One region of the Streptomyces sp. NPDC055962 genome, then DNA from elsewhere that is predicted to be linked to it. Evidence: riboswitches for the same ligand, from Rfam matches in the RefSeq annotation. Region 1 holds a riboswitch; the other holds the start of a gene.

Evidence for each region. A riboswitch is a leader RNA that binds a small molecule or an ion and turns the genes downstream of it on or off. The one in region 1 is predicted to bind S-adenosylmethionine.
Region 2: another riboswitch for S-adenosylmethionine. It lies ahead of ACFC51_RS10100 (aminotransferase class V-fold PLP-dependent enzyme); the one in region 1 lies ahead of thrC (threonine synthase).

Annotation. Positions count from the first base shown of each region.
Region 1 is NZ_JBHJYN010000010.1:156,112-162,703, forward strand. Features, by position in the region: gene ACFC51_RS26135 (ABC transporter substrate-binding protein) at 1-962, shown strand, start outside; gene ACFC51_RS26140 (DUF3263 domain-containing protein) at 977-1,237, shown strand; gene otsB (trehalose-phosphatase) at 1,347-2,204, shown strand; gene ACFC51_RS26150 (trehalose-6-phosphate synthase) at 2,201-3,577, opposite strand; gene ACFC51_RS26155 (glucosyl-3-phosphoglycerate synthase) at 3,650-4,600, opposite strand; SAM riboswitch class I at 4,754-4,881, shown strand; gene thrC (threonine synthase) at 4,900-6,198, shown strand; gene ACFC51_RS26165 (MoaD/ThiS family protein) at 6,227-6,502, shown strand.
Region 2 is NZ_JBHJYN010000002.1:1,076,534-1,083,125, forward strand. Features, by position in the region: gene ACFC51_RS10080 (c-type cytochrome) at 1-389, shown strand, start outside; gene ACFC51_RS10085 (Rieske 2Fe-2S domain-containing protein) at 386-1,438, shown strand; gene ACFC51_RS10090 (cytochrome bc complex cytochrome b subunit) at 1,435-3,060, shown strand; gene trpD (anthranilate phosphoribosyltransferase) at 3,181-4,245, shown strand; SAM riboswitch class IV at 4,330-4,447, shown strand; gene ACFC51_RS10100 (aminotransferase class V-fold PLP-dependent enzyme) at 4,629-6,005, shown strand; gene ACFC51_RS10105 (Lrp/AsnC family transcriptional regulator) at 6,087-6,368, opposite strand; gene ACFC51_RS10110 (rhomboid family intramembrane serine protease) at 6,365-6,592, opposite strand, start outside.

The DNA.
Region 1 (6,592 bases):
ACGCCGACTACGCCGAGGCGGGCAAGCTCTACACGGCCGACGAGATGATAGCCATCCGCACCGGGTCCAACTTCCTTCCCTCCCTCACCGACGCGGGCCAGGTCGACGGCAATCTGTACGGCCTGCCGTTCGTGGCCAGCACCCGGCTCCTCTTCTACAACAAGGGCCTCTTCGCCAAGGCGGGCCTCGGCGCCCCGCAGACCTGGGACGACATCCAGGAGGACGCCACCGCGCTGAAGCAGCGCGGCGTCACGTACCCCTTCGCCCTGCCGCTCGGCCCGGAGGAGTCCCAGGCCGAGACCCTGATGTGGCTGCTCAGCGGGGGCGGCGGCTACACGGACGAGGTCGGCAACTACGACATCGACTCCCCGGCCAACATCGCGACCTTCCGCTGGCTGACGGACAACCTCGTCGGCAAGGGCCTCACCGGCCCCGTCGCCCCCGGGAAGCTCGACCGGGCGAAGGCCTTCGACGCCTTCACCAAGGGCGAGGTGGGCATGCTCAACGGCCACCCGACGCTCATGCAGGAGGCCGAGAAGAAGGGCGTCGACGTGGGCATGGTCCCGCTGCCCGGGATCGAGGGGCCGACCAAGGGCTCCATGGGCGTGGCCGACTGGATGATGGGCTTCAAGCAGAACGGCCACCGGACGCAGATCGGCAAGTTCCTCGACTTCGCCTACGACGACGACAACGTGATGGCCTTCGCCGACCAGTACGACCTGCTCCCCGTCACCAGCAGCGCCTCCGCCGCGATGGAGGCCGACAGCAAGCACAAGTCGCTCCACGCGTTCCTGTCGGCGCTGCCGAACTCGCAGCTGCCCCCCTTCGGCAAGACGTCGTGGGCGCAGGTCAGCGAGACGGTCAAGGAGAAGATCGGCTCCGCGGTCGAGCCCGGCGCCAACCCGGAGAGCGTGCTCGTGGAGATCGCGGCCATGGCCCGGCAGGCGGAGAGCGCGGAATAGGTAGGTTGGTCGGCATGACCGCCGGCGCTCCCGACCCCGCTGACCCCGCCGCCCCGCTCTCCGGCCAGGCCCGTGCGGTCCTGGCCCTGGAGCGGCGCTCCTGGGCGGGCCCCGGTGCCAAGGAGCGGGCGATCCGGGAGGAGCTGGGCATCTCACCGGTCCGCTACTACCAGCTGCTCAACGCGCTCCTGGACGACCGCCGCGCGCTGGAGGAGGACCCGGTCACGGTCAACCGCCTGCGCCGGGTCCGCGAGGCGAGGCGCGGCCGCCGCTGAGGCCGTGTCCGCGGCCGGCTCCCCGGGAACGGAAGCCGGGTGGTGGCGGGCCTGGGCCCCGGGGCGGGAAGCCGCGCGGCGGGGCGGCCCGCCCGCTACGCTCACCCGCATGGGCAACCCGGCACACCCCCTCCCGACCCCGTCCACCCAGGCCGGCCGCGAAGGCCTCGCCGCACTCCTCGCCCGCCCCGACCGCGCGGTGGTCGCACTGGACTTCGACGGCACGCTGGCCGACATCGTCCCGGACCCGGAGCGGTCCCGCGCCCACCCCCGCGTGGTCCCGGCCCTCTCCGCGCTCGCGCCCCGGGTCGCCGCCGTCGCCGTGATCACCGGCCGCCCGGCCGGCACCGCCGTCCGGTACGGGGGCTTCGCCGGAGCACCCGGCCTGGACCACCTCGTCGTCCTCGGGCACTACGGCGCCGAACGCTGGGACGCCGCCACCGCCACCGTCCGCGCCCCGGACCCGGACCCCGGGGTCGAGGCCGTGCGGGCGGAGCTCCCCGCCGTCCTGGCGGAGGCCGGCGCCGACGACGGCACCTGGATCGAGGAGAAGGGCGGCCGGGCGGTCGCCGTCCACACCCGCCGCGCCGCCGACCCCCAGGCCGTCTTCGAGGCCCTGCGCACCCCGCTCGCCGGACTGGCCGCGCGCCACGGCCTGATCGTCGAACCGGGCCGCCTGGTCCTGGAGTTGCGACCGCCGGGCATGGACAAGGGCGTGGCGCTGGAGGAGTACGTGAAGGCGGTCGGCGCCGAGACCGTGCTGTACGCCGGCGACGACCTCGGCGACCTCGCCGCGTACGCCGCCGTCGCCAAGCTCCGCACCGAGGGCGTCGCCGGCCTGCTGGTCTGCAGCGGCACCGAGGTCCCCGAACTGACCGAGCGCGCCGACCTGGTGCTGCCGGGTCCGGCAGCGGTGGCGGACCTGCTCGCGGCTCTCGCCCAGCAGGCCGCACCTGCGCGGCCCTAACCCCGCAGCGCGTCCAGCTGGTCCAGGAACCACTGCTGGGGCGGGAGCGCCGTCGCGGCGGCGGCCAGGCGCTTCGTGCGGGCTCCCCGCTCGTCGGCGTCCATGGTCAGTGCCTCGTGCAGCGCCGCCGCCGTGGCCGACACGTCGTACGGGTTGACCACGATCGCGTCCTCGCCCAGCTCCTCGTAGGCGCCCGCCTCCCGGGAGAGCACCAGCGCGCAGCCGTGGTCGGAGACGACCGGGACCTCCTTGGCGACGAGGTTCATGCCGTCGCGGATCGGGTTGACCAGCGCCACGTCCGCCAGCCGGTACGCCGCCAGGGAGCGGGCGAAGTCGTCGTCGACGTGGAGCAGGACCGGGGTCCAGCCCTCCGTGCCGTACTCCGCGTTGATGCCGTCGGCGACCCGCTGGACCTCGGCCGTGTAGTCGCGGTAGACCGCGAGGTCCTGCCGCGAGGGGTAGGCGAAGGCCACGTGGACCACCCGCTCGCGCCACTCGGGGCGCTCCTCCAGGAGGGCCCGGTAGGCGTGCAGGCCGCGGACGATGTTCTTGGAGAGCTCGGTGCGGTCCACCCGCACGATCGTGCGACGGTCCGCGCCGACCTGGTCCCGGAGGATCTCCATGCGCTCGTCCACGTCGTCCTCGCGGGAGCGGCGGCGCAGGAAGTCCGCGTCGGCGCCCAGGCCGTGCACCCCGATCCGCGTGTGGCCGGTGCCGCCGAAGATCTCCGTGCAGCAGCCGATGAAGGCGTCCGCCCAGCGGCGGGTCAGGAACGCGGCGCGGTCGGCGCCCAGGATGCCCTTGAGCAGCTGCTCGCCGATGTCGTCGGGCAGCAGCCGGAAGTAGTCGACGGGCGCCCAGGGGGTGTGTGAGAAGTGCCCGATGCGCAGGTCGGGGCGGAGCTCGCGCAGTATGCCGGGGACCAGGGAGAGGTGGTAGTCCTGCACGAGGACGGCGGCGCCCTCGGCGGCCTCCTCGGCGAGCGCCTCGGCGAAGGCCCGGTTGTAGGTCTCGTAGGAGGCCCACTGCCGGCGGAACTCCGCGTCGAAGACGGGCTCCACCGGCGTCTGGTAGATCATGTGGTGCACGAACCAGAGCACCGAGTTCGCGATGCCGTTGTACGCGTCGGCGTGGACCCCGGCGTCGATGTCGAGCATCCGGACGCCGGGCTCGGACACCCCGCGCCGGACCGCCTCACGGTCGCCGTCGCTGAGCGCGGCGCACACCCACAGCTTGTCGTCGACGGCGCTGAGGCCGGAGACGAGCCCGCCGCCGCCCCGCTTCGAGTCGAGCGTGCCGTCCTCCCGCCGTGCGTACGACACCGGGCCGCGGTTGGACGCGACGAGGACCTGGGCAGCGTGCTCGGAGACCATGTACCCGAACCTAGCCCGTTCGGGAAGCCGCCAAACGTGAAGCGGGGGTGGAGCCGGGCGGGAGGCGGGGCGTCACGCCGCGTCGCGGGACGCGTACTCGGCGATGTCCCGCATCGGCGGCCGCTCCTCGGTGTCCACCGCGTGGGTGCGCGGGACGAAACCGCCGGGCCCCCGCTCGAACTGCACGAGCTCGGGCCGTACGAGCGGTCCGCGGGACAGCCGCTGCTGTGCCGTGCGGTAGATCGCCGCCGCCATCCGGCCGAGGGCCTGGCCGTCCTGGTGGCGGTGCTTGCGTACGCCGACGTCGACCTGGGCCAGCGCGTCCAGGCCGACCGTGTGCAGCGCGTCGACGAGCAGGCCGAGCTCCACCCCGTAACCGACGGGGAAGGGGAGCTGCTCCAGCAGGGAGCGCCGCACCGCGTACTCGCCGCCCAGCGGCTGTACGAAGCCGGCCAGCGGCGGCCAGTGCAGGTTGAGCAGCGGGCGGGCCACCAGCTCGGTCACCCGGCCGCCCTGGCCTGCCACTCCGTCGAGCGGCCGGTCGTACATGGCCTTGACGAAGTGCACCGAGGGGTCGGTCAGCAGCGGTCCGACGATCCCGGAGACGAAGTCCGCGGAGAAGTCCTCGAGGTCCGCGTCGACGAAGCAGACGATCTCGCCGCTGGTCACCAGCAGCGAGCGCCACAGGACCTCGCCCTTGCCGGGCAGGGCGGGGATGCGGGGGAGTATCGCGTCCCGGTGGACGACCCGGGCGCCCGCCCGGCGGGCCTCCTCGGCGGTGGCGTCGGTGGATCCGGAGTCGATCACCACCAGTTCGTCGACGAGCAGGACCTTCTCCATCAGCTCGCGCCGGATCTCCGCGACGATCGCGCCGACCGTCGCCTCCTCGTTGAGCGCGGGCAGGACGACGCTCACCCGCGCACGGTGCGGATCCCTCGCCCGCGCGGCCGTCAGGCGGTCCAGCGGGCGGTCGGCAGCCGACCAGGAACGCCTGGTCAGCCAGCGTTCCACCTCTTCCAGCACGGTCGATACTCCCTGTATGTGATCCATCTCGCGGTTCGGACGACTATCTCAACCGTCCGGTGCTTCGGTTACAGTCTTGAACAACGCGGATGACCCTCGCATGTCGGGGTCGGTCGGCGAATAAACGCCCGGATCCATGGTCCGGTGCCACAGCGCTCATCCAGAGGGACTGAGGGAACGGCCCGTTGAAGTCCCGGCAACCCTCCTGCCGACCGCGAGGTCACGGTGGGGAAGGTGCCAATTCCGTCTTGTGGCGAAATACGTCGCAAGGAAGATGAGGAGAAAGGGCCTCCGCCATCATGGCCGTGCAGACAGTTGCAGCGAACACCAATTCTTCCGCCGTGGACCTCGGTCCCGCCGCGGCGCTTTCCTGCCGCGAATGCGGCGAGCGTTTCGAGCTCGGTCCCATTTTCGCCTGTGCGTCCTGTTTCGGGCCGCTCGAAGTGGCGTACGACCTGCCGAGCGGCTCCCCCGAAGAGCTGAAGAAGCGCATCGCCGAGGGTCCGAACAACATCTGGCGCTACGCGCCGCTGCTGCCGGTCCCCGCCGACGTCGCGGACAAGCCCAACATCAACCCCGGCTTCACGAAGCTGGTCAAGGCCGACAACCTCGCCCGCGAGCTGGGCGTGACCGGTGGCCTGTACGTCAAGGACGACTCCGGGAACCCGACGCACTCCTTCAAGGACCGTGTCGTCGCCATCGCCGTCGAGGCCGCCCGCGCCTTCGGATTCACCACGCTCTCCTGCTCCTCCACCGGCAACCTCGCCGGTGCCGTGGGTGCCGCCGCCGCCCGCGCCGGCTTCCGCTCCTGCGTGTTCATCCCGCACGACCTGGAGCAGGGCAAGGTCGTCATGGCCGCGGTGTACGGCGGTGAGCTGGTCGGCATCGAGGGCAATTACGACGACGTCAACCGCTTCTGCTCGGAGCTCATCGGCGACCCGCTCGGCGAGGGCTGGGGCTTCGTCAACGTCAACCTGCGGCCGTACTACGGCGAGGGCTCCAAGACCCTGGCGTACGAGATCTGCGAGCAGCTCGGCTGGGAGCTGCCCGACCAGCTCGTCATCCCGATCGCGTCCGGCTCGCAGCTCACGAAGATCGACAAGGGCCTGCAGGAGCTGATCAAGCTCGGCCTCGTCGAGGACAAGCCGTACAAGATCTTCGGCGCCCAGGCCGAGGGCTGCTCCCCGGTCTCCACCGCCTTCAAGGCCGGTCACGACGTCGTGCGCCCCCAGAAGCCGAACACCATCGCCAAGTCCCTGGCGATCGGCAACCCGGCCGACGGCCCGTACGTCCTGGACATCGCCCGGCGCACCGGCGGTGCCGTCGAGGACGTCGACGACGAGCAGGTCGTCGACGCGATCAAGCTGCTGGCCCGCACCGAGGGCATCTTCGCGGAGACCGCGGGCGGGGTGACGGTCGGCGTGACGAAGAAGCTGATCGACGCCGGCCTGCTCGACCCGTCCCTGACCACCGTCGTCCTGAACACCGGCGACGGCCTCAAGACGCTCGACGCGGTCGCCCCCACGACCGGCCTGTCTGCGACGATCCGGCCCAGCCTGGACGCGTTCCGCGACGCGGGCCTCGCCGCCGCCAACTGACCACCCGAGACCGAAGGAAGGCACCCACATGAGCGTCAAGGTCCGTATCCCCACCATCCTCCGCACCTACACGGACGGTCAGGCCGAGGTCTCGGCGGAGGGCGCGGTCCTCTCCGAGGTCATCGCGTCCCTGGAGCAGAACCACCCGGGCATCGGCGCCCGCGTCCTCGACGACCAGGGCAAGCTGCGCCGCTTCGTCAACGTGTACGTCAACGACGACGACGTGCGCTTCGAGGGCGGCCTGGACGCCGCCACCCCGGACGGCGCCGGCGTCTCCATCATCCCGGCCGTCGCCGGAGGCTGACCGCCGCAGGCGCGACACGGGCCGGCTCGGCCGCCCGATTCCACAGAGTGAGCAGAATGCCCCCCTCCGCGAGAGAAGCGGAGGGGGGCA
Region 2 (6,592 bases), on a different contig from region 1:
GCGCCGACGTGGCCAAGGGCGGCGACCTGTTCCGCACGAACTGCGCACAGTGCCACAACTTCACCGGCGAGGGCGGTGCCCTGACGAAGGGCAAGTACGCCCCGAGCCTCGAAGGCGTGAGCCCGAAGCACATCTACGAGGCCATGCAGACCGGCCCGCAGAGCATGCCCTCCTTCCCGGACAGCACCATGCCGGAGCAGGAGAAGAAAGACATCATCGCGTACATCAAGACCGTCAACGGTAATGAGTCCGAGACCCCCGGCGGGCTCTCGCTCGGTGGCCTCGGCCCCGTCAGTGAAGGTCTCTTCGGCTGGATCTTCGGCCTGGGCGGCCTGGTCGCCATCGCCGTATGGGTCGCGGCCCACACCGCTAAGGCCAAGAAGTCATGAGTAGCCAACAGATTCCAGAAGAGAACCTGCCGGTAGAGCAGGGCACCGCGCACGGCGCGGTGGAGGGTGCGAACGACCCGTTCGCGAACCCCGGGATGCCGGCCCACAAGCCGCGCATCCAGGACATCGACGAACGTGCCGCCGACCGCTCCGAGCGGGCCGTCGCGTTCATGTTCTCGCTGTCCATGCTGGCGACGATCGGCTTCATCGCCTGTTACGTCATCTTCCCGGTCGACAAGATCGTCTTCATCTGGCCGTTCGGCCATGTGAGCGCGCTCAACTTCTCCCTGGGCCTGACCCTGGGGCTGGCGCTCTTCTTCATCGGCGCGGGCGCCGTCCACTGGGCGCGCACCCTGATGTCCGACGTGGAGATGGTCGACGAGCGGCACCCCATCGAGGCGACCCCCGAGGTCAAGGCGCAGGTCCTGGCCGACTTCGCGGACGGTGCCCGGGAGTCCGCGCTCGGACGCCGGAAGCTGATCCGCAACACCATGTTCGGTGCGCTGGCCCTGGTGCCGCTCTCCGGTGTGGTGCTGCTGCGCGACCTCGGTCCGCTGCCGGAGAAGAAGCTCCGCTCGACCCTGTGGGCCAAGGGCAAGCAGCTCGTCAACATGAACACCATGGAGCCGCTGCGTCCCGAGGACGTCGTCGTCGGTTCGCTGACCTTCGCCATGCCCGAGGGCCTGGAGGAGGACGCGCACGACTTCCAGACGCAGATCGCCAAGGCCGCCCTGATGATCATCCGCATCGAGCCGGACAACATCAAGGACAAGCGCGAGCGCGAGTGGGCCCACGAGGGAATCGTGGCCTTCTCCAAGATCTGCACCCACGTCGGCTGCCCGATCAGCCTGTACGAGCAGCAGACGCATCACGTGCTCTGCCCGTGCCACCAGTCCACCTTCGACCTCTCCGACGGCGCCCGCGTCATCTTCGGTCCGGCCGGTCACCCCCTCCCACAGCTGCGGATCGGCGTGAACAGCGAGGGCAACCTCGAGGCGCTCGGTGACTTCGAAGAGCCCGTCGGTCCTGCCTTCTGGGAGCGCGGATGAGTACTGCGACGGAAACAAAGCGCAAGGCGCCCGCCGGTGAGCGGGTGGCCGACTGGGCGGACGGCCGGCTGGGCGTCTACGGCCTGGCCAAGGGCTACATGCGCAAGATCTTCCCGGACCACTGGTCCTTCATGCTCGGTGAGATCTGCCTCTACAGCTTCATCATCATCATCCTCACGGGTGTGTACCTGACGCTGTTCTTCCACCCGAGCATGAACGAGGTCGTGTACCACGGCTCCTACGAGCCGATGCAGGGCATCCGCATGTCCGAGGCCTACGCCTCGACGCTGGACATCAGCTTCGACGTCCGCGGTGGGCTGCTCGTCCGGCAGATCCACCACTGGGCAGCGGTGATCTTCCTCGCCGGCATGTTCGTGCACATGTTCCGGGTGTTCTTCACCGGCGCGTACCGCAAGCCGCGTGAGATCAACTGGCTGTTCGGCTTCCTGCTGTTCGTCCTCGGCATGTTCACCGGGTTCACCGGCTACTCGCTCCCGGACGACCTGCTCTCCGGCACGGGTGTGCGCTTCACGCAGGGCGCCATCCTGTCGATGCCGATCGTGGGCACGTACATCTCGATGTTCCTGTTCGGCGGGGAGTTCCCCGGCGGCGACATCATCGCCAGGTTCTACTCGATCCACATCCTGCTGCTGCCGGGCATCATGCTCGGGCTCGTGGTCGGCCACCTCATCCTGGTCGTCTTCCACAAGCACACGCAGTTCGCGGGTCCGGGCCGTACGAACAAGAACGTCGTCGGCATGCCCGTGCTGCCGGTGTACGCGGCCAAGGCCGGCGGGTTCTTCTTCCTGGTCTTCGGCTTCATCGCGATCATCGCGGCGATCGCCACGATCAACCCGATCTGGGCGCTCGGCCCCTACCGTCCCGACCAGGTGTCCACGGGCGCCCAGCCGGACTGGTACATGGGGTTCGCCGAAGGCTTCGTCCGTGTGATGCCGGGCTGGGAGATCAACCTCTGGGGCCACACGCTGGTCCTGGGCGTGCTGATCCCGCTGGTCCTGTTCGGTGTGATCCTCGCGGCCCTGGCGCTCTACCCGTTCATCGAGTCGTGGATCACCGGGGACAAGCGCGAGCACCACATCCTGGACCGTCCGCGCAACGCTCCGACCCGCACCGGTCTGGGTGTGGCCTGGGTGACGATCTACTTCGTCATGCTGATCGGCGGCGGCAACGACATCTGGGCGACGCACTTCAACCTGTCGCTCAACGCGATCAGCTGGTTCGTGCGGATCGCCTTCTTCGTCGGCCCGGTCGTGGCGTTCGTCGTCACCCGCCGGATCTGCCTCGGCCTCCAGCGCCGCGACAAGGAGAAGGTGCTGCACGGGCGCGAGTCCGGCACCATCAAGCGCCTTCCGCACGGTGAGTTCGTGGAGATCCACGAGCCGCTCAGCCCGGCGCAGCTGCACACGCTCACGGCGCACGAGCAGTACAAGCCCCTCGAGATCGGCCCGACGGTCGACGAGAACGGTGTCGAGCGCAAGCCGTCGGCTCTCCGGAAGCTGCGGGCCAGGCTCAGCCAGAGCTACTACGGCGAGGACAACCAGATCGCCAAGCCCACCGTCGAGGAGTACAAGGAGATCACCGAGGGCCACGGCCACCACTGATCACCAGCTGAACGCCACAGCAGGAGCCCCGTCCATCCGATGGACGGGGCTCTTCGCTGTCCCCGGGGCTGGATAGGGTGGAGGCATTCTTGTACCGGCTGTGGACCCCAGGAGCGGACCATGAACGTTGTGACCCCGGACGGCGGCGACAGCGTGGCGGCCCCTACCTGGCCCGGCGTGCTGACTCCCCTCCTGCGCGGTGAGGACCTGAGCGAGGACGACACCGCCTGGGCCATGGACCGCATCATGAGCGGTGAGGCCTCGGACGTGCAGATCGCCGGCTTCGCGGTCGCGCTGCGCGCCAAGGGCGAGACCGTCGGCGAGGTCACCGGACTGGTCCGCGCCATGTACGAGCACGCCCACACCATCCACGTGCCCGGCCGCACGGTCGACATCGTGGGGACCGGTGGCGACATGGCCAAGACGGTCAACATCTCCACCATGTCCGCGATCGTCGTCGCGGGGACGGGCGCGAAGGTCGTCAAGCACGGCAACCGGGCCTCCTCCTCGGCGAGCGGGGCCTCCGACGTCCTGGAGAAGCTCGGCGTCAACCTGGACCTGACACCTCAGCGCGTCGTGACGGTGGCCGAGGAGGCCGGCATCACCTTCTGCTTCGCCGTGAAGTTCCACCCGGCCCTGCGGTACGCGGCCAGGGCACGCAAGGAGCTCGGCACGCAGACCACCTTCAACATCCTGGGCCCGCTCACCAACCCGGCCCGGGTGCGCTCCCAGGCCATCGGGGTCGCCGACGTGAAGATGGCGCCCATCGTGGCGGGCGTACTGGCGGCCCGGGGGAACTCGGCGCTCGTCTTCCGGGGCGACGACGGCCTGGACGAGCTGACCACCACGGCGACCTCGCGGGTCTGGATCGTGCGTGACGGCGCCGTCCGCGAGGAGGCCTTCGACCCGCGCGACGTCGGCCTGGACCTGGTCCCCGTCGAGGCCCTGCGCGGCGCGGACGCCTCGTACAACGCGGACGTGGCCCGCCGGCTGCTCGACGGCGAGCACGGCCCCGTACGGGACGCTGTGCTGCTCAACTCCGCTGCCGCGCTGGTCGCCCTGGACCCGGGGGAGGGCACGTTGAACGAGCAGCTCGCCGCGGGGATCGCGCGGGCGGCGGAGTCGATCGACTCCGGCGCCGCCAAGCGCGCGCTGGAGCGCTGGGTGGCCGCCAGCAACGCCTGAGGGCGCACGGTGTGAGCAAGGGCGCAGTCCGGATCGCGGACTGCGCCCTTGCGCGTCGTCGCGGGTATGGCAAGATGCTGCGCAGGTCATGAGTGACAGCGACTACGGCCCCGGCCCGCTGTCCGGCAACCCTCCGTCCGTGGCGGGGTGCCCCGGGTGAAGACCAGGCCGCAGGCAGCGAGGTCTGTGGCAAGCGCGGGCCCCTCGGCATCTCGAATGCCACCCCTTGGGGTCCTGGTCCCAGGGAGCCTCTTGTGAGCAAGCGAATGCGATAGGGCTGGACGCCCCCCTTCGCGCACCCACTTCTTCTGTCCCCGTGCTGCTGCCGTGTCCTGTCGGACCGCCGGTGCGAGGATTTCGCCTGCCTCTTACGGGAGTTCGCCATGTCTGTCTCCACCGCTGCCGTCGACCAGTCGGTTTGTGCCCCTCTGCCGGTTCTGGGTGCCGATGTCACCGTTCCGCTCGTGACGGGCGGAGACGTCACCTACGCCGCCCTCGACTACGCGGCCAGCGCCCCGGCCCTCCGGCGCGTGTGGGACGACGTGGCCGCCTACGCCCCCTACTACGGCAGCGTGCACCGGGGGGCCGGCTACCTCTCGCAGCTCTCCACCGACCTGTTCGAGAGCAGCCGCGTGACCGTCGCGGAGTTCCTCGGCTGCCGGGCCGACGACCAGGTGGTCTTCACCCGTTCCACGACCGACTCCCTGAACCTGCTGGCGGCCGCGCTGCCCGCCGACTGCCAGGTGTTCGTCTTCGAGACCGAGCACCACGCCTCGCTGCTTCCCTGGCGCGACGCCCGGGTGACCTACCTCGACGCCCCGCGCACCCCGGACCAGGCGGTCGCCACCCTGGAGCGGGCGCTCGCCGGCCGTGACCCCCACGGGCCCGCCCTGGTCTGCGTCACGGGCGCGTCCAACGTCACCGGAGAGCTCTGGCCGGTGAAGGAACTGGCCGCCGCCGCCCATGCCCACGGCGCGCGGATCGTGCTCGACGCGGCGCAGCTGGCGCCCCACCACCCGGTGGACATCGCCGAGCTGGACGTCGACTGGGTCGCCTTCTCCGGCCACAAGCTGTACGCCCCCTTCGGCTCGGGCGTGCTCGCGGGCCGGGCCGACTGGCTGGTGGCAGCGGAGCCCTACCTCGCCGGCGGCGGAGCTTCCCGGAAGGTCGCCCGGCGTGCCGACGGCGGTGTGGACGTCGAGTGGCACACCACGGCGGCCCGCCACGAGGCCGGATCGCCCAACGTCATCGGCGTCTACTCCATCGCGGCCGCCTGCAAGGCCCTGACCGAGGCGGGCTTCGACCGGCTGGTCGCACGGGAGCAGCAGCTCGTGACCCGTGTCCGCGAGGGGCTGGCCGGTGTCCCGGAGGTCAAGGTGCTCTCGCTGTTCGGCGACGACGCCCCGAGGGTCGGCGTCATCTCCTTCGTCGTCGAGGGGTGGAACAGCTCGCACTTCGCCGCGGCGCTCTCTGCCGAGTACGGCATCGGGGTGCGCGACGGACTGTTCTGCGCCCACCCGCTGGTGCGGACGCTGCTGGGCAGCGAGCCCCAGGACCCGGGTGAGTGCGGCGCCCCGGAGGCGGCGCCGGGGGAGAGGTCCCTCAACGCCATCCGGGTGAGCTTCGGCGCCGGCACCCCGGACGAGCACATCGAGCGGTTCGTCGGGGCTGTCCGGGAACTGGTGAGCAAGGGCGCCCGCTGGACCTACCGCACCGAGGAGGGCCGCTGCGTGCCCGACCGGGGTGCCGCGCAGGTCTGACCGGCCCGGAGACGGCTCAGGCGGGGGACGGGAGGCAGCATGCCTCCCGTCCCCCGCCTGAGCCGTACGCGCAAGGAGCCCTCAGGCGTCGAGGCCGATGGCGAAGGCCGCCTCGAGGTCGTGCTGCGAGTAGGTGCGGAACGCGACATGGGTGTCCGTCGCCTCCACGCCCTGGATCTTGCTGATCCGGCCCGGGATGACATCGGCCAGATCGTCGTGCCGCGCCACCCGGACCATGGCGATCAGGTCGTACGTACCGGTGACCGAGAAGACCTCGCTGACGCTGTCCAGCGCGGCGATGGCCTCGGCGATCTCCGGAATCCGGTCCACGCTGGTCTTGATGAGCACGATCGCGGTGATCACGGCTGTCTTTCTCCCTCGGTGGCCGTGGCTGGAGCTTTCACTCTAGTCCCCCGGAACCGGCCCCAGGCGTAGAGGAACCCGGCCGCGAACCCCGCCACGTGGGCGAGGTACGCCACGCCCGGGCCGCTGCCCGCGCTCTGCGCCGCCAGCCACTGCAGGACGAACCAGAACACGAGGACGATCCAGGCGGGGAAACGCAGCGGGAGGAAGAAGAGGAAGGGGAA